DNA from 3 places in the Lysinibacillus sp. NPDC047702 genome. Region 3 is predicted to be linked to each of the others. Evidence: riboswitches for the same ligand, from Rfam matches in the RefSeq annotation. Region 3 holds a riboswitch; each other region holds the start of a gene.
The links. Region 3 has a riboswitch for S-adenosylmethionine ahead of ACQKIM_RS19370 (bifunctional homocysteine S-methyltransferase/methylenetetrahydrofolate reductase). Riboswitches for the same ligand answer to the same signal wherever they lie in the genome.

Region 1 (4,374 bases), on a different contig from region 3:
TAGATGCTGATCATATTATTCTTTTCCCTTCTAATGGAGCATGGGAATCTGAAGAAAATCAGGATGCAATTAAATGGTTAGATAGTACGCTCTGGAATACAGTCCCAGCAGTAAAAAATGGCAACGTGTATATTGCTGATCGAACATATTGGCAATCTGGAGCTATTACTGCAAACCTGTTAAAATACGATGATCTTGAAAAATGGTTCGTAAAATAATTCTAAAGAAAGCTCTTTTAGGGCTTTCTTTGCGTTGTTTAAAAACACTCTCAAGGAAAGGTAGAAAGATATGAGCAGTTTAACGCAAATATTTCAATTACAAGAAATTTCATATTCTATTCCACCAGCAATGTGGCAATTACATCATAGTGATCATTATATTATTCTTGTGGTTATTAGTGGCTCTGGAAAGCTAAATAGTAATCAGGAAACCATCCATCTTACTGAAGAAAAGTGTGTGCTCATTCCTCCTAATCAAAAAATAGATGTTTACAATGACACTGAGACGCTGTGCTTTTATCAATTAACATTTAAAATCATCCAACTACAAGATAGTCAGACGGGTTGCTTTCCTATTTTTACACGCTTTCAAGAACTGCGCTGCCATCCTTTTTCTCAGTGTAATAATCTGTTAGAAAGCATTTATCGATACCGTCTAGCAATGGATGAGCTATCATTATTTGAGCAGCATATACGCTTCCAAGAATTTATGCTGTTCATTTTGTATCAAAATGTACCTAATCAACAGCAGAAAAATGACCGTCAGTCCGTTGAGCAATCCATAAAATATTTACAAAAGCATTATGAACGGGATTGGACCGTGGAACAATTGGCAGAATTAGCGACTGTCCCACGCTGGAATTATTCTCGTATATTTAGGGATATTACTGGTCAAACCCCACTAAACTTTTTAAACAATGTTCGTATTGAGAAAGCCAAGCAATTACTAATAACAACGAATGACCGTATTTTTGAGATAAGCCAAACGGTTGGATTCAACAATGAGTATTATTTTAACCGCCGCTTTAAAGAGCGTGTTGGCATCTCTCCTGGACAATATCGTCGTAGCCAAAATAATAACCCTCGTATATTCGCACCGTTTTTAGAGGACTTTTTAGTGGCATTAGGAATTACACCCATTGCCCAATTTAGCCATTCAAAATGGGGCAAACAGGATTATCTAGGGTTACAAGAAATACCTGATATTGATATTGAAAACGGACAAATGGATCAGCTTTTTCATTATAAACCAACTTTAATTATGCTAGATGAAGGGATAGAGCGTTGGGAGGCTTATCATCAATTAAATCAATTGGCTCCCACTTATCAACTCTCACACCCAGGTGAGGATTGGCGTACTACATTGTTCCAAATAGCTGATTTAACAGGTAGAACGGCTATTATGAAGGATGTCATTAAGCAATATGAAGAAAAAGTGCAGATGGCAAAAAAAATGCTTCAAAAATCAGTATATGGACATAGTGTAGCCTTTCTTCGTATCTCTGCAATCGGCATTAGCCTCTATGCAGGACCCGAATGCGGCTATACGGGACCCATTCTATATCGTGATCTCGGCTTAACACCCCATCAGTCTGTATGGAATATTCCACCTCATACACGAAAAAAACATCTAACATTTGATCAGCTTATACATTTAGATGCTGATCATTTATTCATTACCTTCGACAAGCAACATTCAATTTTTGAAGGAGAGGAACGAGTATTGTTAAAATCCACTACCTGGAACAATCTCTCAGCAGTGAAAAATAACTGTGTCTATGAGGTTGATTTCTTAACATGGATGAACTACGGCATTCTCTCCCATAACAAAAAAATAGATGATGTTTTACGTGTTCTTGGATAAAATAATTGTGAAAGAAGGCTATTAAGAACGAAGCCTTCTTTTTTGATCGGGTTTCCTCCACTTTTAATCGGCTTGAGCTATACTTTGATCGGGTTCCGTTCTTTTTTGATCAGCTTGGGCTTCTCTTTGATCGGGTTCCATTCTTTTTTGATCAGCTTGGGCTTCTCTTTGATCAGGTTCCGTCCCTTTGATCGGTTCGGCCCCCTCTTTGATCAGGTCCCCTCCATTTTTGATCAGCTTGAACTCTTTTTTGCTCAGGTCCCTCCATTTTTGATCAGCTTGAACTCTTTTTCGATCTGGTTTCCTTCACTTTTGATCAGCCCAGGCTCATCTCTGATCAAGCTCCATTATTTCCAATCGACTTAGTTACCTCTTCCTAGCTCATCCACTGTATTGTTCTGCTTCATTTGATAATGCCCTCCTTGATATCTAGAAACAGTGAACACCGAAAGTCTTTGCTGCACATAAGATAGGGTATCAGCTAGTGGATAGGAGGAATTAAGCTGTATTACAACCACCCTTATCCATATTTCGTCTATCCTACCTATTATCCAGAATTGGCAATAGTAAATCATCCAGCTCTTCACCAACCATCTAGATATTTAGCTATGCCGACAAATACTAATCCTTTTCCCGCTGTAAATACAAATAAATTAAAAATTTCTGCCAAGCGAGTAAAGGGAATTATGCAGCAAGCTCAGCTACTTACAGATAAAATTGATGGATCAGAACAATTTGCACATGATCTTATGGATGCTGCACAGAAATCAAATAAATCGGAGGTTGAAAAGTTAATCATTTCAACGGGTATTACTATGAAATTTGAAACAAACTATACACCTGATAATATTCGGATAGTATTTACAGATAGTGAATGCTGCAAGCTTACGTTAGTTTTAAGCTGGTGACAGCACCTTTTCTACAAGAGGGCTCTTTTCATAAGAACCCACTTGTATACTTAACTTTCCCCTAAGAGCCTCTAATCAGCGTGGCTCTTTCCCTAACAAATGCTTAACCGTATTAGTTGGTTTTTCTGGTACCCTAAAGACATTGTTTTTACGCTAACTAGATCAGCATCTCCCTTAATGTATCAGTTCCAGATCAATATAACGAACAGGGCGATTAAGAAGAGTTATTAACAACTGGATATAGCCGCTCTTTTTGTATGTAAAATATTAACCATGTATCCCTATTGAACTTGTAAACTATAAAAAAATATGCTAATGTATTTGTAATCGTTATTTCTGAAAATTCTTATATCGCATTTCTTATCAAGAGAGACAGAGGGATTGGCCCTATGAAGTCTCAGCAACCAGCCTCTGGGTATGGTGCTAACTCCAATTGGCAAAATATTTGCCTTGAAGATGAGAAGACCTACATCAGTTGCTTTGCACAAGAGTCCTCTTCTCCAAGAAGGACTCTTTTTTGTGGTTGTGATTGAACAAGAAGGAAATAACTCAAACTATTAATAGGAAGCAGGTAAATACGATGACTAATGAACTTTTACAAGCAGTGCAGCTATTGAAATCAAGAAAATGGGTAGATTTAACACATACATTTGGACCAAATTCGCCTCACTTCTTTATGTTTGAGGACGCAAAATTTGAAACCTTATTCTCTCATGATGATGGCTTCTTTGCACAGCAATTCACTTTTCCCGGACAATACGGAACGCATATTGATCCCCCTATCCATTTTGTAAGGGACACACGTTTTTTAGAAGAATTAGATTTAAAGGAATTAGTGCTACCATTAATCGTGATTGATAAATCGAATGAAGCCGATCAAAATAATGATTTTACCTTAAGTGTTCAGGGTATTCTTGACTTTGAGGCTGAGCATGGGGAAATTGAAGCAGGTACATTTGTTGCCCTACGCACCGATTGGAGTAAGCGCTGGCCAAATAAGGAAGCATTCAATAATAAGGATGCTGAGGGTCATAATCATATACCCGGTTGGGGATTAGAGGCTTTACAATTTTTATTCAAAGAACGAAAAGTTAGTGCTATTGGTCACGAAACTTTCGACACTGATTCAGCAGCAGATTTTCGTAAAAATGGTAAGTTAGACGGTGAATATTTTGTACTTGAGCAAGATACTTATCAAATTGAGCTTTTAACAAATTTAGATCAGTTGCCACCAAAAGGGGCTGTCATATTCAATATCGTACCAAAACCAGAAAAAGCATCTGGATTCCCCGTTCGTTCATTTGCCATCCTACCTTAAAAATAAATAAGGGTCTCATTCACTTCACTTAGAAGAATCAGACCCTTATTTATTTCTTTTTTTGAAAAAATAATAAATGATCAACATTAATATGATGAAGACTACAATTAGATAAATACTGTAATGAGATAAATAAAATCCTACATAGCGCCATTTCTCACCTAGTACTTTTCCTAGTGTAATAAAAGTAAATGTCCAAATAAATGCTCCTGCATAAGCAAAAAAAGCAAATTTCCTATATGGATAGTTATTAATGGCAGCTATATATGCGGTAAGATGGCGTAC
Region 2 (4,374 bases), on a different contig from region 3:
ATTATCTTTTTCAGCTGTCATCACAAGCATAGGCATATTAGGGAATTCAGCCTTTGGTAATAATACTAAATTTCGCATCATTTGCTGCAGCTCTCGATACCATTTCACTGAAACAACTGTCATAAAAGGAATCTCATCCTTCATCTCTTCTCTACCTTCTACACTGCGAGTCAATTTCTCAAATGTAATTTCATGTGTTATTTTAACATTAGCTGTTAGAGCACTTAAACTTGTTAAAGCATTTGATAGTTTACCTGGTAACAACTTCAATTGAAGCCATGGTGAGGTTAAAATAATGCCTGCACATTCATATTTTTTCTTCTGCATAGTATGTAGTAATAATGTTGCACCAAGCCCATGTCCTATTAAAAACACTGGTAAGTTATACGAAAAAGCATTCTCCATTAAATGTCTTGTATACTTATTGTATTCTTTAATATCTTCATCATGGACACGCGAAAATCTTGCATTGACACCATGATTAGGTAAATCTCCCATGACTATGTGGAAGCCTTCCAATCTCAGTTTTTCTATTAGCCATGCATACCAGCGGTGATTTTCATATGCACCATGAAGAATAGCAACCACAGCCTTTGCTTGTCCATCAGCTTCCCATTTCCACATTTACATAGTCCTCCTAAAAAAATAATTACACATTGATTATAAGTGAAATATCTAACTTCATTAATTTTATATTTCCATCAAGTTGCGTATTTGATACGATAATATTACATCATAGAAAGAAAAGAGGCGATTCTCATGATCTATCCATTTAAAGGTAAAGCACCAAAGATCGATCCATCCGTTTTTATTGCTGATTATGCTACCGTTACTGGTGATGTTACAGTAGGTGCAGAAACAACTATTTGGTTTAACACTGTTATTCGTGGTGATGTGTCACCAACTATTATTGGTGAACGAGTAAGTATTCAAGACCTTTGTTGCTTACACCAAAGCCCGAAATATCCACTGATTATTGAAGATGAAGTAACAGTGGGTCATCAGGTAACTTTACATAGCTGTACGATTCGCAAAAATGCCTTAATAGGAATGGGTTCAATAATATTAGACGGAGCAGAGATTGGAGAGGGTGCATTCATAGGAGCTGGCAGTCTAGTACCTCCAGGTAAGGTCATTCCACCGAATAGCTTAGCATTAGGTCGTCCGGCTAAGGTTGTTCGTGAATTAAATGCTGAAGATAAAGAAGATATGGAACGTATCGTCCGTGAATATGCAGAAAAAGGACAATATTATAAATCTCTTCAAGCAAACAATAAATAAGCCAAGAAGCCCCATATGATTTCGGGGCTTCTTTTTTATATTTAGAAAAGGGCTTTGTAAATAAATTAGCCCTTCCTGATTAGTACTTTAAAATAATTTACAATTTACTTTAACACTTTAGCGAGATAGCTTATTAACGTACTCTTTCTCTTAAAGCCTCGGCTTTATCTGTTTGCTCCCAAGGAACATTTAAGTCAGTACGACCGAAGTGTCCATATGCAGCAGTTTGCTTATAGATAGGGCGGCGTAAATCAAGCATTTTAATAATTCCTGCTGGTCGTAAATCAAATAGCTCACGTACCCACTCGACAATCTCACTTTCCTTCACTTTTCCAGTGCCAAATGTATCAACAGCAATGGACACTGGCTGAGCAACGCCAATTGCATAAGCTAATTGTACCTCAGCACGTTCTGCTAAACCTGCTGCTACAATGTTTTTGGCTACATAACGTGCTGCATATGCTGCTGAACGGTCAACCTTTGTTGCATCCTTTCCAGAGAACGCACCACCGCCATGACGAGCATAGCCACCGTATGTATCCACGATGATTTTGCGTCCAGTTAGACCGGCATCACCTTTCGGACCACCGATAACAAAACGACCAGTCGGATTAATGAAATATTTAGTATTTGCATCTAGTAATTCACTTGGAACAACTGGTGCAATTACGAACTGTTTTAAATCTGCCTGAATTTGTTCAAGTGTTGCTTCTTCATCATGTTGTGTTGAAATGACGATCGTATCTACTCGTACTGGAATATTGTTTTCATCATATTCAATTGTCACTTGCGTTTTTCCATCAGGACGTAAATACGCTAATTCACCAGATTTACGCACTTCTGTTAAACGACGTGCTAATTTATGCGCTAGACTAATTGGTAATGGCATAAGCTCAGGCGTTTCGTTACATGCATAACCAAACATTAAGCCTTGGTCACCTGCACCAATCGCTTCAATGTCAGCGTCTGTCATAGAGCCTTCACGAGCCTCTAGTGCTTGGTCAACACCCTGTGCAATATCCGGTGATTGCTCACCAATAGCTACAAGCACTGCAAGATTTTCTGCATCAAAGCCATATTTCCCACGCGTATATCCGATTTCTGCTACAGTATCTCGGACAATACCTTTAATATCTACATAGGTAGAAGTTGTAATTTCTCCTGCTACTAATACTAATCCTGTTGTTACTGTTGTTTCACACGCTACACGTGCATTTGGATCTTCTGCTAAAATAGCATCTAAAATGGCATCCGAAATTTGGTCACAAATTTTGTCTGGATGTCCTTCTGTCACGCTCTCTGATGTAAACAGTCGACGGTTTGTCATTTGGTTTTCCTCCTATTACTCTTCCAAAAAATATTTGTGAATGAATACGGTACTCATTACCCATGTCAAGTCCGCTCCTAAGGATTGAACTCTCAAGCCGTTGTTGCTGTCGTTTCACTTTCGCCCAAATAAACAGCTGCTCTTTTAACACGAGGATTTCGAAAGATCCGTCATTATAATAAGGAAAGAACTACATATGCTTACCTTTGTATTTGTTTTTAACAATAAAAAAAATCCTTTTCTCACGCTTACTAACATGAGGAAAGGAATAATGACTTCGTAACCTTTCACTCTTATCGTTCAAGGGGTTCCCCTTGCATCAGGTTGGCACCAACGCATGTCGTGAAATAAGTTCATGCAGGTTGCCGGGTTTCACAGGGCCTGACCCTCCACCAGCTCGGGATAAGAGTATCCGTTCAATATCTCATATTACGTAAAAGGTCGAACGTTGTCAAATATTTTTTGCTGTATTATTGTTAAGGTATGAGAGAAACTTTATGATTGGCATTTGGGTAAGGCTGTAAACTGTAGCAAAATAATCCCTATTACTACCTTATATCCTGTGATAACATAAAGGTGATCTAGTATCTTCATACATATAGCATAATATTTGTTGCTCTGAAGCCAATCACCACTACATGCGGGAAGATGAAATCAGTTTTTGCTCCTTCCGAACTTGAGTTAACAACCTTCCATCTTGTGCGAACCTCATGTTAGTCAAAAGCCTTCAAAAGCTGTTATGCTCCGGTGAATGAATGATGACATCTCTCATTATTAATTACTTTTTGTCGTTTTCTTGAAAAGTAATAAAATCTCAAAAATAATTTCTGAATTAGTATAGATTATTTAAGCAATTGTGTTATACTATTTTTGAAATTAAGAAATTCTCCCTCAAACTCAAGGGAATACTATAAAAAAGGATGGTATTTAATCGATGAATTCAGTAGAAATTGCAAACGAACTGAAGGAATTATTAAGCGGCGGTAACATTAATGTTCAACTTTCAGTACCACAATTAGCTGAAAAGGCTACATCTCGTGGTGAAGCTATGTTAACAGTAGATGGCGCAGTTCGTGCAGAAACTGGCAAATACACTGGTCGTTCACCTAAAGATAAATATACGGTAGAAGAAGAAAGCACAAAGGATAAAATTGACTGGGGGAAAGTAAACCAACCAATTTCTTCTGAAGTGTTCGATAACTTATATGTAAAAGTAGTAAAATACTTAAAAGAACGTGACGAATTATTTGTATTTAAGGGATTTGCTGGTGCCGATAAAGATTCACAGCTTAGCATCCAAGTCATCAATGAATATGCTTGGCACAATCTTTTTGCTCATCAATTATTTATCCGTCCAACAGAAGAAGAGTTAGCTTCTCATGTTGCTGACTTCACAGTAATCTCTGCTCCTAACTTTAAAGCAGACCCTGCTGTGGATGGTACAGCTTCTGAAACATTCATCATTGTATCTCTTGAAAAGAAAATCATCCTAATCGGCGGAACTGAATATGCTGGTGAAATCAAAAAATCAATTTTCGGTATTATGAACTACTTATTACCACAACAAGGCATCCTTTCTATGCACTGTTCAGCAAACGTTGGTGAAGCTGGAGATGTAGCATTATTCTTCGGTTTATCTGGTACTGGTAAAACGACTTTATCTGCTGACCCTGACCGCAAGCTTATCGGTGACGATGAACACGGTTGGTCTGATAATGGTGTATTCAACATCGAGGGCGGTTGCTATGCAAAAACAATTAACCTTT
Region 3 (19,065 bases):
GTGCATGGCTTTCCTATGCCTATCATGATATGGGTAGCACTATTTAAGTAAAACAGCCATCCCTTTAGAAGAGATGGCTAAAATTTCTACTAAGCGGCGATACTGCCTTTTGCTTTTCGCTTAATGATTTCATTAACGTCTTTAAACGATATAAACTTCCCTTGATCTTCATCATATAATTTGTAGCGCAATGATTCTAAGCTTGTACGCAATGTAATCGTTGTTGCAGTATGCAGTGGTGGTGTTTCATTATGCGCTTTTTCAAGATTATAGTTCGGTACACGCGGAGCTAAATGGTGGACATGGTGGAAACCAATATTCCCTGTAACCCATTGTAATAGCTTTGGCAATTTATAATACGAGCTTCCTTCAACAGCAGCCTTTACGTAATCCCATTCCGAATCATGTTCAAAATAAGAATCTTCATACGTATGTTGAATATAGAATAACCAAATTCCTAGAGCTCCAGCAATGAATAATGTTACACCCTGTACCAGTAAAAATGCCTGCCAACCCATCGTATAAATTAATGTTGCACAAAGTCCTGCAATTACAACATTTGTTACATGAGTATTAAGACGTTCCTTCTGTTTTGCATCCTTACGATTAAAACGGTTTAATACTAATACCATATATAATGGACCTAACCCAAACATAACAAATGGATTACGATAAAAACGGTACCATAAACGTTGACCTTTAGAAGCCTGTAAATATTCCTCTACTGTCATCATATCAATATCACCAATACCACGCTTGTCTAAGTTCGAGCTTGTTGCATGGTGAATTGTATGCTCACGCTTCCATTTTTCATATGGGAATGATGTTAACACTCCAGTTAAAAAACCAACCCCGTCGTTTGCCTTTTTACTTTTGAAAAATGAACCGTGTGTACAGTCGTGGAAAATTATAAATGCCCTTACGACAAACCCTGCTGAGATAACACTTAATCCCGCTGTTAACCATGGTGAAACATCTACTAACATATATCCAGCAATCCATAGTGCGATTAACGGTACAATCGTATTGATCATTTGAAAAATACTTTTTGCTGAATCTGATTTCGCAAATGGCGCTACATCTTGGCGCAGTTTTTTTGTTTTTTCTTTATCTGTTGCCATTGTTTACTCCCTCTTTTCTTTTTTCCTTATGACCTCATCATAAAACATGAGCATAATCTAGCAACAGACGCAAACATCATAAAAAGGATATGACATTTGTCATATCCTTTTATTTAGGTCCAGATAAATGAAGCTGATAAAACACCAGATCCAGCCATTGTTCAAATTTATAGCCTGCATTCTTTATTGTGCCTGCATATTCAAAGCCTAATTTTTCATGTGCTTTAATACTGCCAATATTATCACCATCAATGCCTGCTACAAGTGTTTTCACACCCTGCTCCCCTGCAATTCGAATAAGCTCATGCATTAGCTTAGTAGCAATTCCCTTTTGATAATGATCCTTATGCACATACACAGAGTGCTCCATCGTATGCTTATATCCAGGATAAGGACGGAACTGACTATAAGTAGCAAAGCCTGCTACTACACCATTCTCGTCAAAGACAAGTAGAGGATTATCAGAAGCCTGTTGGTCCTTAAACCATTGCATTTTTTCCTCTAACGATTGCGTTTCGTAACGATAAACAGCCTTACTCGTTAAAATAATATCGTTGTAGATGTCTAAAACCTCAGGTATATCTTTGTCCTCCATGAAGCGTATCATCATGTTCACATCCCTCAATCAATTATGATAGTTTGTAATCTTTACTTCTATATTTCATAAATTTCTTATTTAACATTACACATTAAAATAGCGAGCATCAGGATGTGCAAAGACAATCGCAGAAACAGAAGCCTCTGGTTCCATCATAAAGCCTTCAGTTAAATGAACACCAATATCTTCCGGTTTTAATAGGCCAAACAACTTCTCTTGATCCTCTAAATTTGGACATGCAGGGTAGCCGAATGAGAAGCGTTGCCCTTGATATTTGGCAGCAAAACGATCACGCATTGTAAAGTCTGTGGCATCCGAGAAGCCCCATTGGTCACGAATTTCCTGATGCATTCTTTCTGCAAAGCCCTCTGCTAATTCAAGTGCTGTAGATTGTAATGCATGGCTTTCAAGGAATTTCCCATCATCCTTTAACTCACGCGCCTTTGCCATTACCCCCTGTCCTGCTGTAACAACCATTAGGGCAATATAGTCCATTTCTCCACTCTCAACCGTTTTTAGGAAATCTGCAAGGCATAAAAATGGTTCCACTTGCTGACGTGGGAAGGTAAAACGCTCAATTTCTGTTTTATTGTCTGCTGGATCATAGACAATTACATCATCTCCATCTGCTTGTGCAGGGAAAAATTGATACATGCCAGACGGTTTCAACAAGTCACTTTTTAAATAATCGTCCACTAAATCCTTTAATTCTGTTGCTCTTGCATCTCCCGTCTCAAGTAATTGCTGCACTTGCCCCTTTAAACCCAAGTGGTGACCAAGTAAAGTGCGCATATTTACATAAGGGTATAAATGCGATACAGCATATTCCTTCTTCACATGTCGTCTTAAATCAGCTGGTAAAAATACAGGTGCTTCTTTTACTGTACGAGCAGGCTTTATAGCTATTTCTTTTGCAGGGCGAGCCGCTCGTTTCTCATCTGCTTCTATACGTTTTTTACGTGACTCCTCAATTTCAGCTAAGAAATCTGCACGTGTTTCTGAACCCATTAAAAGATTTGCCTGCTCTAATCCTTGCATCGCATCCTTTGAATAGATGACAGGTCCATCATATTCATCTGCAATCTTAGTTTCTGTAAAACGTCGAGATAATGCTGCTCCGCCTACTAATATCGGTACGTCAATCCCCGCTTCTTTGAAATCCTGAGCCGTAATTACCATTTGCTGTGCTGATTTTACAAGTAAACCTGAAAGCCCGATAAAGTCCGGTTTCTCTTTTCGAACTGCTTCAATTAATTGAGCAGGAGTTACTTTGATGCCAAGGTCAACCACCTTATAGCCGTTATTGCTTAAAATAATATCAACTAGGTTTTTCCCAATATCATGCACATCGCCTTTGACTGTTGCGAGCACCATCTTCCCTTTGCCAGCACTCTCTTCATTTTTCTCCATAAATTGCTCCAAGTGAGCAACAGCAGCCTTCATAACACCAGCAGATTGTAATACTTCCGCAACGATAAGCTGATTATTATTAAATAATCGACCAACCTCAGCCATCCCACTCATTAATGGTCCATTAATAATATCAAGAGGTGCTTCAAATATATCACGAGCAGCTTCCAGATCCTCTATCAGCCCCTCTTTTGTTCCCTCTAAAATATAGTAAGCTAAACGACCTTCCACTGTTTTAGGGATGTCAGCCTCTGTTTTTTCCTTCTTTTTATCACGATAAAAATCTGTGAATACGGCTAGTGTTTCATCATTCGTATTGAATAATAAGTCATTTGCAAGCTTAATTTCCTCTTCTGGAATGGAAGCATAGCGCTCCAGCTTCTCAGTATTCACAATGGCATAGTCTAAGCCTGCCTGTGTACAATGATAGAGATAAACTGCATTTAATACCTCACGACCAACAGGCGGTAATCCAAACGAGATATTGCTGACACCAAGTACTGTTAATGTACGTGGCATTTTTTCTTTGATGAGTCGAATTCCTTCAATTGTTTCTAGAGCAGAACCAATATATTGCTCATCTCCTGTACCTACTGGGAACATTAATGGATCAAAGATAATATCTTCTGGTGCAAGTCCCCATTTTTCTGTTAACAAGTTATAGGAACGTTCAGCAATTTCTAGCTTACGATGTCGATCAACCGCCATGCCTTGCTCATCTATCGTTCCCACAACCAATGAGGCACCATATTTTTTTACAAGCGGTAACACTGCATCAAAGCGTTCTTCCCCATCCTCTAAATTGATGGAGTTGATAATAGCTTTCCCTTGCGAAAATTTAAGTGCTTCTTCGATAACCTTTTCATCAGTTGAGTCAATCACGAGAGGTACCTTAACTTTTTTCACAACCTCCTGCATAAAACCACGAATATCGGCTAGTTCATCGCGATCAGGATTTGCTAAACATATATCAATAACATGGGCACCATTCTTCACTTGTGCACGAGCAATTTCTGCGGCTTCCTCAAATTTCCCATCAATAATTAGGTTTTTAAACTTTCGAGAACCAATTACATTTGTACGTTCGCCAATAAATAATGGACGCATAGAATCGTCATACACTAATGGCTCGATACCTGATACTACATGGCCATGCGTTGCCTCTGGTAATTGGCGCGGCTTTTCCTCTTTTAGTACCTCACGAATAGTAGCAATATGTGCAGGTGTTGTTCCACAGCAGCCTCCTACAATGTTCAACCAGCCCTTTTCAGCAAAGCCTTTTAGCTTTTGTGACAGCGACTCTGGTGATTCATGGTAGCAGCCTTCCTCGTCAGGTAAGCCTGCATTCGGGTAGCAGCTTATATAACCCGTTGAAAGCTCTGCTAATGAACGAATATGGTCCGTCATAAACTCTGGACCTGTCGCACAGTTCAAACCTACGGATAATGGTTTAATATGCTCGATAGAAATGTAGAATGCATCTATGGATTGCCCTGCAAGTGTCGTTCCCATCGGTTCAATTGTTCCTGATATCATCACAGGAAGCTCTTTGCCAGTCGCTTCAAATGCGCGAGATACTCCTAAAGTACCCGCCTTAACATTGAGCATATCCTGGCTGGTTTCTAGCAACAATACATCTGCACCAGCTTCAATTAACGCCTTCGCCTGTACATAAAAATTTTCCTCTAGCTCATCAAAGGTAATTCCACCTGTAACTGATAGGGTTTTTGTAGTAGGTCCCATCGCTCCTGCTACAAAACGTGGCCAATCAGAGGTAGAAAAATCATCCACTGCCTTACGTGCTATATCCACAGCACGTTTATTGATTTCCTCTGCCTTTGCTCCCAGATCATATTCATTTAATACAAGAGGAGTACCTCCAAATGTATTCGTGCAAATAATATCTGCTCCTGCCTCCAGATATTTTCTATGAACCTTTTCAAGCACATCAGGTCTAGTTAGTACAAGATTCTCATTACAGCCATCATATTCCTCGCCACCGAAATCCTCAGCTGATAAGTTTTCATTTTGTAGCATTGTCCCCATTGCGCCATCAAGAATTAAAATTCGTTTCTCTAGTTGCTCTTCAATCAAATGCTTAGCCATTTATACTTACCCCTCTTTTTTGTTCATCCAATTGCTCAATAAATTTCATTAGTTCTAGCGTCATATCATAGCGTAGGAACGGTGTAATAAGATAAATACCATTGAAGTATTGTGCAGCTACCTCCACTAATTCCTTAGCAATTGCAATTCCTTCAAGCGTTGCGCGTTCCTTATCCTCACCACAAGCCTTCATACGTGCTAATGCTTCTTCAGATAATTTAATGCCTGGTACTTCATGATGTAAGAACTCCGCACTTTTATAGCTCGTTACTGGCATAATTCCTATATAGATTGGTACTTCTAAATGCTTTGTTGCCTCATAAATTTCTACAATTTTTTCCTTTGTATAGACTGGCTGTGAAATAAAATAATCTGCCCCATGCTCAATTTTCTTTTCTAATCGAGATACAGCTCGGTCTAATACACGTACATTTGGATTAAACGCAGCGGCTACAGAGAAATTTGCCTTTTGACGTAGCGGCTTCCCTGAAAATGATACACCCTCATTTAACTGTTTGATTAATTGTATTAGCTCCATTGATGATACGTCATAAACACTTGTTGCTCCTGGGAAATCGCCAACCTTTGTTGGATCTCCAGTCACCGCTAATATATCATGAATTCCTAGTGCATTTAAGCCCATTAAATGGGATTGCAGACCAATTAAATTACGATCTCGACATGTAATATGTGTTAGCGGGCGTACCCCATGTGTTTCTTTCAGTAATGCGCCCATTGCCACATTGCTTATTCTTGGAGATGCAAGTGAATTATCCGCCATCATAACCACATCTGCGCCTGCCTCATATAATTTTTTAGCACCTTTAATAAAGCCATCGATTTCTAAATGTCTTGGTGTATCCAACTCTACAATAACCGAGCGTTGACGTTTTACTTTTATATGCAGAGGCTCAAATCTTGATGGTTCTGCCTCACGTACAATCTCTACTTTTTCTGGCTTCGCTAATTTTTCTTCTACCGGAGATAGCTCCTCTAAGTATTTTTTTGCTGCAGCAATATGATTTGGCGTCGTACCACAGCAACCGCCTATTAAACGTACACCTTGATCTCGAAGTGCTACAGCTGCTCGACCAAAATAGTCTGTCTCAGACTCATAAACCACTCGGCCGTCTTCTAAGTCTAGAAGAGATGCATTTGGATATGCTGACATAAATGCCTTCTCAGGAAGCTCTACACCTTCAAATGCTTGAATCGTATGGAATGGACCTAAACGACAGTTAACACCTACAATATCAGCTCCAAGCGCTTCAAGCTCATGTAGAGCGTTATTTAAACTCTTACCATTTTGCAATACTCCCGGTTCATGCATTGAAACTTGCGCAATGATTGGCAACTTGGTTTTTACTCGAAGCATTTTTAATGTCGCTGTTAATTCTTCAAAATCATAATAGGTTTCAAGTAAAAGACCGTCTGGATTCCCTGCAAGTAATACAGTTGCTTGCTCTTCCACAGTCGCTAAAATTTCTTCTAACGTTGCATCGCTTTTTCGGATGCCTCGAATTCCTCCGATAGTTCCTAAAACAAATTGACCGCCATCTGCAGCGGCTCGCTTTGCAATTGTAATAGCAGCTTCATTAAACTGCTGAACACGCGATTCTAATCCATAGCGTGCTAATTTTATGGCATTCGCTCCATAAGTATTTGTTTGAATAATGTCGGCTCCAGCTGCGATATACTCTCTATGAATCTTTTCAATTAATTCTGGTCTTTGAACATTCATTTCCTCATGACAGTACTCCAAGCCATAGCCGTATAATACCGTACCAATTGCACCATCTGCTGTCAGAACATGCGTTTTTAACTTTTCAAGCAATCCCATAAAACTAGCCCCTCTTCCTATTTTTCTATAATAAAAAAGCCTTCTTTAACACAAAGAAGGCTTTTACGTTTCGTAATTTTGTTCCTTCTCATCTTCGACCATAGGGTCTTCTGGATTTAGCACCTGACAAAAAGTTGGTTGCTGAAGCATCATAGGGCCAGTCCCTCAGCTTCTCTTGATAAGAATTTAGTATGAATTTTTTAAATAATTAAAAGAATCATATCGTTAACAAACGTTTGAGTCAAGACTATTTCACGTAACAAAGGATATTTCAAACGAAAAATATAATTTTTTGTCTTATATTCTGCAATTAAGAGAGTTTTTCAGCAATATTCTCCCCTATTTTTTTACCGTTTTGAATACAAGCACCTATACCTACACCAAAATAAGAGCAGCCCGCAATGGATAAATTCGGATAATTTGTTTCGAGCTCTTGTAATAAACCCTGTAATGCATCACGATGAGCTAAATCATATTTCGGCATTTGATCAATCCATCTACTCACATTCACGACATTTGGTTTTTCTTCAATTCCCAAGCTTTTTCTTACATCCTCTAAGGCAACAACCGCTAATTCTTCATCTGTCATCCTACGTAACTTCTCATACGCAGGGTTAATACTTTTATAGAAGAGTCGAACAAGTAATTGCTCATTTGCTGAAGTATGCTTCCACTTGCGGCTTGTCCATGTCGCTGCATTACAGATTACATCCGAATTATGTGACACAATAAAGCCTGTTCCATCAGCTGGTAATCTATTATCGGGTACATCAAATCCTAAATAAATCGTAATGGCTGAGGCAGTATTGAACTGTTCAAAATAACGGTTCAATGTATCATCCTTTAATAAGCTCTGTACAGCTTCATTAGGTAATGCTAAAACAACATGATCTGCTTTAATAACCGTATCATCTGCCAAAGTAACAGTGTAGTGATCCTCCTGCTTGTTGACACTTGTAATGGTAATTCCCTTAATAATTTCTACATCAGTTAACGTTTCTTCAAGACGATCAATTAAAGACGATAAACCATTTTTAAACGAAATAAACTTTTTATTAGCGGCTTTTACAAATTGTTGTCGATTTGCATCAAAACCTTTAACGATACTACCGTACTCATTTTTATAATCAATTAAATAAGGTAAAGTGGAGGCTATCGATAATTGATGTAAATCTCCTGAATACACTCCTGCAAGTACTGGCGCTATTTGGTTTTGTACAAGCTCCTCTCCTAAATAATATGTTAAAAATTCTCCGATAGAGCTGTCCTTTGTAAAGCCTGCATTCGGCAATGTCAAATCCTTTAATGCTTCTTTTTTACCTTCTTCGGATACAAGTGTGCTTTCCTCCAGAGAGTGTAGGCTCATTGGAATGCCGAACGTCGAATCTGCAGGAATGGCATGGAGCTCATTATTTGTGTATATATAGGAAATCCCAGTTTCGTTGTATACCAAATCTTGCTCAAAATTAAGCTCTTCAATCAGTTCCATAACACCTTTATGACGAGCTACAATTGAATCTGCCCCTGTTTCCATAATGAATCCATGTTCGTGAGCAGAGTGCAGCTTACCACCTAGATATGTATTTTTTTCAACAAGCACAAGCTTTACATCTAAATTTTTCTCCTTCACTTGACGCTGCAAATAATGCATCGTACATAAACCCGTAATTCCGCCGCCTAATACAACCACTGTTTCCATATTAACCGCCCCTAATTTTTGTTGTCTTCCTTTAGTATAAACTCTTTTTATTGAAAATTACGCTAAATCCTTTACAAATTTAGCAAAAATGGAGCTATCCAGTGGTTAGGATAGCTCCATTTCTATGACTAAAATATGTATTTTTCCATAATGATACAAAAAAATACTTTTAACCTTAAATCTCGGTCATCAGCTTGCAAAATTGCATAACCTATATATCGCCTTCGGAACCATTAATTTACACATATTAATGGTTTTTATAGTGTTTACAGGCTGTAGATCTTCAGTTGCCACAATAAATACTATACTTGCTATGAATTAATTTAAGTGTTGGGCAACATTTGCTAATTTCTCAGCTGAATTTGTTACTTCTTCAAAGGCAACTCCCAGCTCATTAAGAATCTCCGCTATTGTTAAAACTTCTTTTTCCATACTATCATTCTGCTCTTTTGCTTCTGTCATCGATTCTAATATTTTCGTGAATTGCCCTTCTGTTTGAACCATATTTTCCTTACCAGATATGACCTCTTCTTGAATATTATTAAGAGAGTGTGTTAACTTATCTGTCCGTTCATTTGTTTTTTGTAACAACATGGCTACTGAAGTCACAGAATCTTTTGTTTGAATCGATAGTTTTCGAACCTCATCTGCAACTATATTAAAGCCTTTACCCGCTTCTCCAGCACGGGCTGCTTCTATAGCTGCGTTTAAAGCTAACAAGTTGGTCTGGTTGGCAATAGTCGTAACCACACTCATAATTGATTCCATTTCTTTTGACATACCAGTCAACTGTTCTATATTCTCTGTTATATCCTTCAGCAAATCAATAATATTACACATATTTTGTGATTGACTCTTTATTCGTCCTCGTCCCTCTAATGCCTGCTTCTCAGCCATCGCCGACACTAAAAGTGAGTTTTTTGCAAACTGTTTAATTTCATCGGATTGCTTGCTTATTCGATGAAATGAGTTATTTGTTTCATTAGATATTGAAGCAAGGCTTTCTGTAGACGCTATGATTTCCTTCTCTACTGCTTCCTTTTGTCGTTCCATATTCTCTTTGTGCCGCTCAACAGTATTTTCAAAGGCTTCTAATACTAATTGCTGCTCGAAGTTTGAAATTTTAGAAATGGACCGTATTGTATTAAATTGATCTTTGGGATGATGAATGTATTCTTCCACTAAGTCAATGAATGATAATGATAAATCTTGGAAAGCACAAATATACCATTGCGTTCTTAAACCAATATGAACATGTACTTTGGCAATATTAGTACGTCTCTGATAAAATTCATCATCAATTGTGCCATTAAACATTTCAATAATATGGCGACCTAGCGTGACTTTTAATTTTTCTACAGAACTGTGATTATTAATAATACTTACTAAATCATGCTCAGTCCCTATCATTCTATAAAATCTATCTACTATGTCATTAATATTGTCTACAACAAATGGCTGAAAGGCTTTTAAATATTGTAAGTCCTGCTTTGTTAAATTTAGCATTTCTATTTGCTTGACCATTGACTTGCAATTAGAAACATCCATTTTTACAACATATTGCTGAAGGTCTATCATTGCTGTCTTTCTCTTTTTTTGAAAAATCACACATTTTCCCTCTTTCACGTGTACTTTTGCAAAGCTGAGAAAATCCAATTCTGTTTACAAAAATATATATTACAAAATGTAAGAGAATAGGTTTATAAGTACCTTAGATTAATTACTGTTTAGTTGCTAAAAAGCATTTAGCCATAGCATCAACTGCTCTTTTCAAAATCACTCATATACCTTATACATTTTTAAAATAGCTGTCAATTTTCTGATATACATTTTTTACCATTAATTGTATAAAAAGTCCCTATAGCCAAACTATCGACTTAATGCAGTAAAAAAGCTACCACAATATCTTTTGGCAGCTAAATTGCATCAACTAATGTTTCTTTTGCTTATTTTTTGTTTATTTTTCCTTTGTCTTTATTATCCTTTCACTATATTAATATTTTTACCGTTAGTTCCACTTATTATTATATACCTAAACAAAACAACGAACGCCATTCTTTATACTCATAAAATCAGAAGCTATAATCGAAACTAAATGACTACATTTTTTTTACGAAAAATTTACAATCCATTTAATTCATTCAGCAAAACAGTCGCCTCTTCTATTCCTGCCTCTGCAGCCAGTCTGTACCATTTAATAGCTTCTTTCACATTTCTAGATATACCCTCTCCATTATTGTAAAGATGCCCTAGCTGTAATTTTGCTCCTGAATCTCCTTGAAGAGCAGCTTGTTTAAACCAATGAATTCCTTTCTCGATATTACGTATACCGGTTAAACCTTGACTCCAAATAAACCCCAAATCATAAAATGCATCAACATGATATTGCTCTGCAGCTCTTTCATACCAGTATAAACCACGATTTACATCTCGCGATTGACCTAATCGCCCTTCAAAACAGATTCCTCCAAGCCTATATTGAGCTTCTACATAGCCTGCTTCTGCAGATTTTTTATAATAGAAGTATGCGTGCTCCTCATCAATGTCGACACCCAAACCTTGCTCGTAAATAATTCCAAGAGTAAACATAGCTTCAGCAACACCTTGCTTGGCAGCGAAGTCAAACCATTTCTTTGAAAGTATCAAATTTTCTGATACACCTTCACCGTTAAAATACATATCTGCCAAGTTATTCGCAGCATCAGGATGCCCTTGATTTGCCGCTGCCTCATACAATGAAAAAGCTCTGCAATAATTTTCCTGTACACCTATACCTTCAAAATAAAAATTACCAAGTACATATTGAGCATCAGCATGATCCTGCGATGCGGCTAATTCTAACCACTTTAAAGATTTTTCAGGCTTAAAACAGGAGCTATCGCTGGCACTATAGTATTCTCCGAGCTGAAACTGTGCTTCTGCATCTTGTTCTTCGATTGCCTCTTTATATAAATCAATAATGACCTCATGATCTAAATCTTCTTCATCAAATGCTTCAAACTGCTCATCTTGATTGATAAAATACCATTCCAATACATCGATTACATCGTCAACAACCTCAATACAATTGGTTAACTTCTCAAGTGAAGAAATTTGCCAAATTAAAATATATATAGGGAGTGGAATCGCTTCACGTAGTAAATCATCATACTCAGCTAAAAGCGTTAAGACATTTTCCTGTATTGATTGCGTCTGCTCTGGATGAACAATTTGTAAATGGCGTTGTTGATTTTTTTTTAGAAGTCCGTGCACAACTTGATACACCATTTTATGCAATGCTGTTAATGGCACTTCTTCAAATGTTAGCAATTTGATGTTTTGTGCAAACCATGTACCTTGAGTTTGCGTGAGCTTTAGTAAGGATTCAATTCGCTCTTTATTTCGTTCAGCTAATAATTGTCCATACATTCGTTTCCCCCCTTGCACTATAAAAAACCGCCTTGCCAATATTATATGGAAGACAGTTTAAAATTGATTACACATACGCTCTTAGTATTAATCCTACGAGTAATGTGATAAATAAAAAAACAGATATATGACCCCATTTATACATTTCTAATAAACCGATAAATTCCCTAGTAAAAGCATTTGGAACATAGTAAAAGGCAGTCTTTGAACCAACTCCTTGAGCATCAAGTTTTGACTTTCGGGCATATATACTGGCACGGAATACATGAAAATTATTCGTTACAAATAAAGATCGGTAATTTTCACCTTGCGCATGTCTATCCATAATTGCCTTTGAAAATGCCATATTTTGTTCGGTATTTATAGATTGATCTTCCATTATTATCTTTTGGGTGGGTATTTGATGTACTTCAATAATATAGTTTTTCATGGCATAAGCTTCTGATACTTTTTCATCTGTTCCCTGACCACCTGAGACGATAATGTAAGGTCGCTCACCATTTTTTTTATATTGCCGTACTGCCTCGTCTAAACGACTAGCTAAAAGCGGTGGTACTTTATCACCGATTAGTCCTGATCCTAGTGCAATAATAAAGTTTGGCTCATAGCGAATAGCTGTAAAATGATAAATAGTTGCATATGCCATTACACTTGTGTATAAAAACATTGTATAACCAAAAATCAAAAACGCATAGAAAAAAAGTATATGCCAAATTTCATTTTCAGTATTCATAAATATCACGAATACATACCATATCATCATGATAAAAAAACTCAATCCAAAAACTGCTACCAATAAATTACGTACTTTACGACCTTCTTTTTCAAGCAAAACCTTGCTATTAATAAACATCACAATCGATAAAATAAACATAATGCTTGGAAAACTACCGAGTATAATGACAATTCCCATCTCTGAGACAATTCCTTGATTGTCTGGCAGCAGTAGAGGATTTTGAATAATGATTGCTCTTAAAATATGTAAACCTAATAGCCCCAGTACTACTGCATTGAAAAAGCGTCTTTTTTCCGTCGTATATAATAGTAGGAAAATTGCCGTTAATAGCACCAATGTTTGTATCATCGTCCCACTCCTTTCTATAGTCTTTATACCCTTTCTCCCGACACTACTTGTTCAAATTTGTCGTTATTTCTAAATTAATGACAGCGATTATTTTATTTTTTGAGAATGTTCATGTAAAATTAATAGTAAGAACTAGTTTATGACAAAATGAAAAATTATATTGGAGGAATGTAAGTAATGAAAAAAATTCTTGCCGCTATTTTTGTAGCGACACTGATGTTTGCAACGGTTGGGGCAACATTGTTTATTTCTGATACACCAACTGCTGAAGCTAAATCCTACAAATCAGGAAAAAAAGGCTTCACAAACAATAATAATAGCTCAAATATCCAAAAGTCTCAGGACAAATCTAAAGATCAAAATAACGCAACAACAAATAAAAACAATACAACATCTACAAACAAAACAGATACAACTGCAAAAAAAGGTGGTTTCTTCTCTGGTGGCCTTATGAAAGGTCTAATGCTAGGTGGTTTAGCAGGTTTATTATTTGGTAGTCTCTTTAGTGGTATGGGTCTGTTAGGTAATATTTTAGGTTTATTAATTAATGTAGCAGCAATTGCTGTCATCATTATGCTTGTCGTAAAAATTATGAATATATTTAAAGATAAGAAGCGTAAAGAGGAAGCACAATGGCACAAATAATTAATGAACAAGATATTATTAATGCCATTTGCTTATCACAGGCATATTATAAAAATATTCGCCCAGAAGAAGTGCTTGTAGAGCTAACCTACGATGATGATGCTGGCTTTGGTGCTGAAGTCGAAGTGAATAGACAGATAGAGTTATTCAATACAGCAGCAATGATTGGTGCATTACGTGTATGGATTAAAGATGTCCTGCATGGTGATCCATTTTCAACTGGTATCGAGCTTGTATTAGATGATGAAGAAGGCATTATTGCAAGATTATCGTAAATAACTAAAAGTTAAGCAGTACAATAAATTTTTTATTGTACTGCTTTGTTCATTTTAAAAATGATTTTTTATCTGTTTCTTTTTGTCTTCATCAATTGTAAAATCGACTACTGATCGTCCAACCATTAATAGCATGATGAACATAACCCCAGTACCAGTTATTAATTCACCACCTATAGAGATGGATTTAATCTACTGAATCAAAATAAATCACTAAAATTAACAAATATTTTTGCTGCATGGCTTCGCTTTGTTGAGGCTTCCGGTAAAAACTTGCCTTCACTGCCTGTAACTATTCCAAGCTCATATAGCATAGTAATCGCACGCTTTGTTTCTTCATTGTAAATAGCAATATCAGTAAATGGCGCATTTCCTTTCACTACATAAGGCTTCTTTTGTTGAAGTTCATAGGCACGATTAATCATTAATGCTAGCTGAGCGCGAGTAATTGGCTGGCCAGGGTTAAATTTACCATCCGTTCCCTTTATAAGTCCATTTGCATAGGCAGCTGCAATTTCAGACTGTGTTTTTGCATCGTAGCTTGAAATATCCGTAAATGGTGCCTGTTTCTGCGTCGTTAAGCCTAAGCTTCTGACAAGCATAGCAGCAGCCTGTGCACGAGTCACATTCTGTTCAGGTCTAAACGTTCCATCTGCATAGCCTTTCATAATCCCTACTTCAGCTGTTTTCTGAATAAACTCCTTTGCCCAGTGATTCTCTATATCAGTAAAGCTTGAAGTACCTCCCAACGAAAAAGTTATAGTTGGACTTTGTACGCTTTCATTGCCTGCAGCATCTACTGCTTTTACAGCGACAGTATATGTTGCATGATCCGTTAAATGTTCCAACGTAATTGTTGTCGTTTCAGCATTTTGCGTAGCTGTTAACTCACCATTTACATAAACTTTGTAGCTTTGAACGCCAACATTGTCTATAGCCTTCTGCCAATTTACCTGCACGGTTGTACTATTTTGAATAGTTGTACTGATCACTTTTGATACATCCCATAATGAGCTTGCTTTAATGGCTGGTAAAAATGCCTCATTTGCGACTGCCATATAGCCAGCTTCACTTAAATGTATATTTTCTGGATTTGGTAAATAGCTTGGCACATCCTTTGCCACAATGTCGTAAGTTGGGACAAATATGCCTCCTGCCTTTTCAACATTTGCTTTTATTGTGGAATTTACCGCAGCTAATAATAGTTTAAATTGTTTTTGTAAATCCTCACTATAGTATGGAAAGGAATTATAATAGCCCATCACATAAACCTGTGCGCTCGGATTTAACTTTTTAATTTCTGCTAAAATAGCTGTTAAATTTGTGACTGCATCTTGTGAAGCTTTTAGAATTGCCGTTGCATTAATACCTGTAGCTTGAGATTCCTTTAAAATTGGTATTAAATCATTAGCGCCTGCTGTTAAAGTAACGATCTCCGCCTCTTTAATAGATGTACGAAGCTTTACCTGTTCGTTTGGATAGCCAAAACCAACCACCGGCTTCTCGACATCTTTTTGTAAATCTTCTAATACATTTTTAGTAGTATAGCCTGTATAAGCAAAGCCCTTATTATATGAAGTAATAAGGCCATCTTTCTGTAAAGCCTGTGCAACAAAATCGGCATACCCTAATCCGATAATTCCCACTTCATTCATGCCATGAGCAAGTGAATCCCCTAATGCTACATAATCTGCCTGTGTCACCCAGCTTGGTGCTATAAGATCTCTCTGCTCTTCAGCATTTGCACCTATTGGCACCACTAACTGTAATGCTAGTACACTACTAGCTAAAAATCGAAATTTCTTTGAAAATTTCATACTCTCACTCCTTCAACATCTACTGATTACTATTTTAATAGATGAAGGTTAAAAATGGGTTAAATAAGAGCATGCATTTTTTTCTTGTTAATCAGATTGAATCTTTCCGTACATTCCCCCACCACCAACTTCAATTACTAGTTGACCTGTTCTTGCTAAATCAATCATCTTCGCAATTTTATGTGGTACGATTTGTTCAAGCTGTTCTAGTGAGACGTGATGTAATATATTCATCTCAGTACCAAAAGCATGTACTAATCGGTCCATCATTTTTGGCCCTAATCCTGGAATAAAATCCATTGGAACTTGATGAATATAGGGTGGTCGATCACGTTTATTGACAAGTTGTTCTGATAACTCCTGAATACGTAAAGCAACTCCTTTTATAATTTGAATACTGTTACATTTAGGGCAGACAGTTGCCACATTACTTAACTGTTCCCCACACTTTGCACAAACGGTTTGATGGTATTTACCAAGCAAAGGATTTAGACCATAATTAGCTGTTATTGCTCGCCCTTGCTGCTCTTGAAGTGCCAATTTCAATTCAGAAAAATTGGCATCAGATAAGCGTAATTTTTGATATTCCCTAGCGATTTTCCCAAGAGAGTGAGCATCAGAATTACTGACAAATGGATAGGCTTGAAGCTCTTTAATATTACTTACCATGTAGGTATCAGAGCTTAATCCCAGTTCAATGGCATCGATTAGCTGTGGATCGAAAACTTCTGTTAAACTTCGTTGTACACCTTTACCAAATAGACTTTTAAATGGTGTAAATACATGTGCAGGAATAAAAAGTCCCTTTAATTCACAAACTTTTTGTTGTAGCGTTCGTGCATCGCAATATATCCGCTGAGAGCTTAAGTGGATATTTTTCATATGATTTGACATCCAAGTTGAAAACTCTCTCATCAGGCTAAGCGTCGGAAAATAGGCAAGCACATGGATTGGTCCTAAGCAATTCTCATCATAAATCTCTATTTCACTGCCTGGAATCAGGGTCGTTTTCTGATAACGTAGTCCCCCTTTCTCTAATTCCTTAATTAAGTCTTGTTCTATCATCAATGCCATCTCTTCTATTACTTCTGGAGAATGACAATCGATAATTCCAATAATATCTAGCCCCTTTCTTGCACTAGCAGTCTCTAAAATATTTGCTAATGTTAACGTTCTACTGCCTGTAATTTTGACAGCACGTCCATTAAAAGTACGTCCAATATGAATATGTAAATCAGCATAGAATTCTTTCATAATTAAATTTCACTCCTGTTATTTTTATAACACAGAAAAACCTCACATTGCTGCAAGGCATCTCTTTGTTCATTATGATGGATGATTATTATGTGTGCTATTATTTGATTCAAAGGCACCTGAGCCCTGCGACGGGATTGAAGATGAATCATATGCCACTAATGTCACGTCAATTTTCTTTTCCAGTTCATTAATTTTTTCAAGCTGCTGTTGATTTAATTGTGCAAACTTAATCTCTTCCATTATCATCAAATCCTTTCATTCATAAAGTTCCCTGAGAAAGTGATATTTATGCATATCAATTTCGTCGAAATGTAATTGCGTCCGAAAGTATTCTGTACTTGACGGTGCACTTTCGCACAGTAAACATTTGTTGCTGTCGCTTCGCTTTCGCACAGTAAAGATTTGCTGACTCAAGATGAAAATGACTGATTATCAGTCATTTTCTTTGACTTTACTCTAGCTATTTTGTAACATATGTATTAAGCAAGTCAAAAGCGAGGGATTACATGTCAAAGGAAGAGAAAATTATTCAAGCTGCTATTGAAGTTTTTCGTGAAAAGGGAATTGAAAAAACTAAAGTTTCCGATATCGTTAAAGCTGCAGGTATCGCTCAAGGAACATTTTATCTTTATTTCCCGTCACGGCTTTCAGTCATGCCGGCTATTGCGAAAGTTATGGTTGAGAAAATAATTGCTGCTATTAAAGAAGGTATATCCATACAGGAACCTTTTGCAATCCAGCTTGAAAAAGTAGTCGATATTGTTTTTTCACTAACCGAAGACTATCGGGATGTATTTGCTCTTATCTACGCTGGTATTACTCAAACTGAACATATGAAAGAATGGGAAAATATTTATGCGCCCTATTACGAATGGATGAATAATTTCTTATATGAGGCTCAACAGCAAGGAATAATTCGCCCTTCATTAAATACTACACAATCTTCTAAGCTTATTATTGGGTTAGTAGAATCTGCAGCTGAGCAAATTTACTTATATGATGATAGTGAAGAAGAATCTATCAGACTGCAAAAGCTTGAACTCCTTGACTTTTTACATCATGCACTTGGCTTACGTCACACATAAGTGGCGTTCTTTTTCACACTAAAAATGACTGAATGTCAGTCATAAATATTATTAAACGAAAGGAAACGTAACTATGAAAAAAGATTGGCTGTATGTTGGACTAACAAGTTTATTTGAATTATTTTGGATTTTTGGCTTTAATGTTGCACATTCATGGTGGCATTGGATTATTATCGTAGCTTTAATCGCTATGGACTTCCATTTCTTATCGAAAGCATGTGAAAACCTGCCTACTGGCACAGTTTATGCGATTTTTGCTGGGGCAGGAACAATTGGTACCACATTAATGGACATTTTCATTTTTGAAGGAGAGTTTAACACTATTAAAGCGATTTTTATATTTATTTTAGTATTAGGGGTCATTGGGCTTAAATTAGCTGATAACCCTGCTGGAGATAGTGATAACAAGAAAGGAGCGAATGCCTAATGGGCTGGTTACTTGTTTTATTAGCTGCAATATCAGAAATTATCGGGGTGGTAGGTTTACGTTTCTACAGTCAGAAAAAATCGCTACGTAATTTATTCATATATGTAGGTGGTTTTGGATTGTCCTTTGCGTTATTATATTCCTCCTTCAACTATTTACAGTTAAGCATCGCCTATGTTGTATGGATTGGTATTGGCACTGTTGGTGCTGTCCTTGTAAATATTATATTTTTCGGTGAATCTAAAAACCTTACTCGTCTGATTAGTATCGTTGCCATTATCATTGGCGTGGCA

Region 1: linked by a shared signal. The riboswitch ahead of ACQKIM_RS00360 (cyclase family protein) and the one ahead of ACQKIM_RS19370 (bifunctional homocysteine S-methyltransferase/methylenetetrahydrofolate reductase) in region 3 are both predicted to bind S-adenosylmethionine.
Region 2: linked by a shared signal. The riboswitch ahead of metK (methionine adenosyltransferase) and the one ahead of ACQKIM_RS19370 (bifunctional homocysteine S-methyltransferase/methylenetetrahydrofolate reductase) in region 3 are both predicted to bind S-adenosylmethionine.

The regions. Positions count from the first base shown of each region.
Region 1 covers NZ_JBNNMG010000001.1:69,019-73,392, reverse strand. Annotated here, with positions in the region: gene ACQKIM_RS00375 (ABC transporter substrate-binding protein) at 1-218, shown strand, start outside; gene ACQKIM_RS00370 (AraC family transcriptional regulator) at 289-1,863, shown strand; gene ACQKIM_RS00365 (hypothetical protein) at 2,472-2,771, shown strand; SAM riboswitch class I at 3,129-3,234, shown strand; gene ACQKIM_RS00360 (cyclase family protein) at 3,352-4,089, shown strand; gene ACQKIM_RS00355 (DedA family protein) at 4,135-4,374, opposite strand, start outside.
Region 2 covers NZ_JBNNMG010000058.1:25,105-29,478, reverse strand. Annotated here, with positions in the region: gene ACQKIM_RS21490 (alpha/beta hydrolase) at 1-624, opposite strand, end outside; gene ACQKIM_RS21485 (gamma carbonic anhydrase family protein) at 760-1,281, shown strand; gene metK (methionine adenosyltransferase) at 1,415-2,608, opposite strand; SAM riboswitch class I at 2,899-3,017, opposite strand; gene pckA (phosphoenolpyruvate carboxykinase (ATP)) at 3,543-4,374, shown strand, end outside.
Region 3 covers NZ_JBNNMG010000047.1:1,979-21,043, forward strand. Annotated here, with positions in the region: gene ACQKIM_RS19355 (fatty acid desaturase) at 90-1,121, opposite strand; gene ACQKIM_RS19360 (N-acetyltransferase family protein) at 1,231-1,728, opposite strand; gene metH (methionine synthase) at 1,804-5,235, opposite strand; gene ACQKIM_RS19370 (bifunctional homocysteine S-methyltransferase/methylenetetrahydrofolate reductase) at 5,228-7,075, opposite strand; SAM riboswitch class I at 7,161-7,260, opposite strand; gene ACQKIM_RS19375 (protoporphyrinogen oxidase) at 7,386-8,774, opposite strand; partial or broken gene ACQKIM_RS19380 (methyl-accepting chemotaxis protein) at 9,093-9,578, opposite strand; partial or broken gene ACQKIM_RS19385 (protoglobin domain-containing protein) at 9,861-10,352, opposite strand; gene ACQKIM_RS19390 (SEL1-like repeat protein) at 10,896-12,182, opposite strand; gene ACQKIM_RS19395 (YdcF family protein) at 12,250-13,266, opposite strand; gene ACQKIM_RS19400 (hypothetical protein) at 13,444-13,911, shown strand; gene ACQKIM_RS19405 (DUF2653 family protein) at 13,899-14,186, shown strand; gene ACQKIM_RS19410 (S-layer homology domain-containing protein) at 14,387-16,003, opposite strand; gene ACQKIM_RS19415 (endonuclease Q family protein) at 16,091-17,257, opposite strand; gene ACQKIM_RS19420 (hypothetical protein) at 17,330-17,500, opposite strand; gene ACQKIM_RS19425 (TetR family transcriptional regulator) at 17,767-18,345, shown strand; gene ACQKIM_RS19430 (DMT family transporter) at 18,419-18,772, shown strand; gene ACQKIM_RS19435 (DMT family transporter) at 18,772-19,065, shown strand, end outside.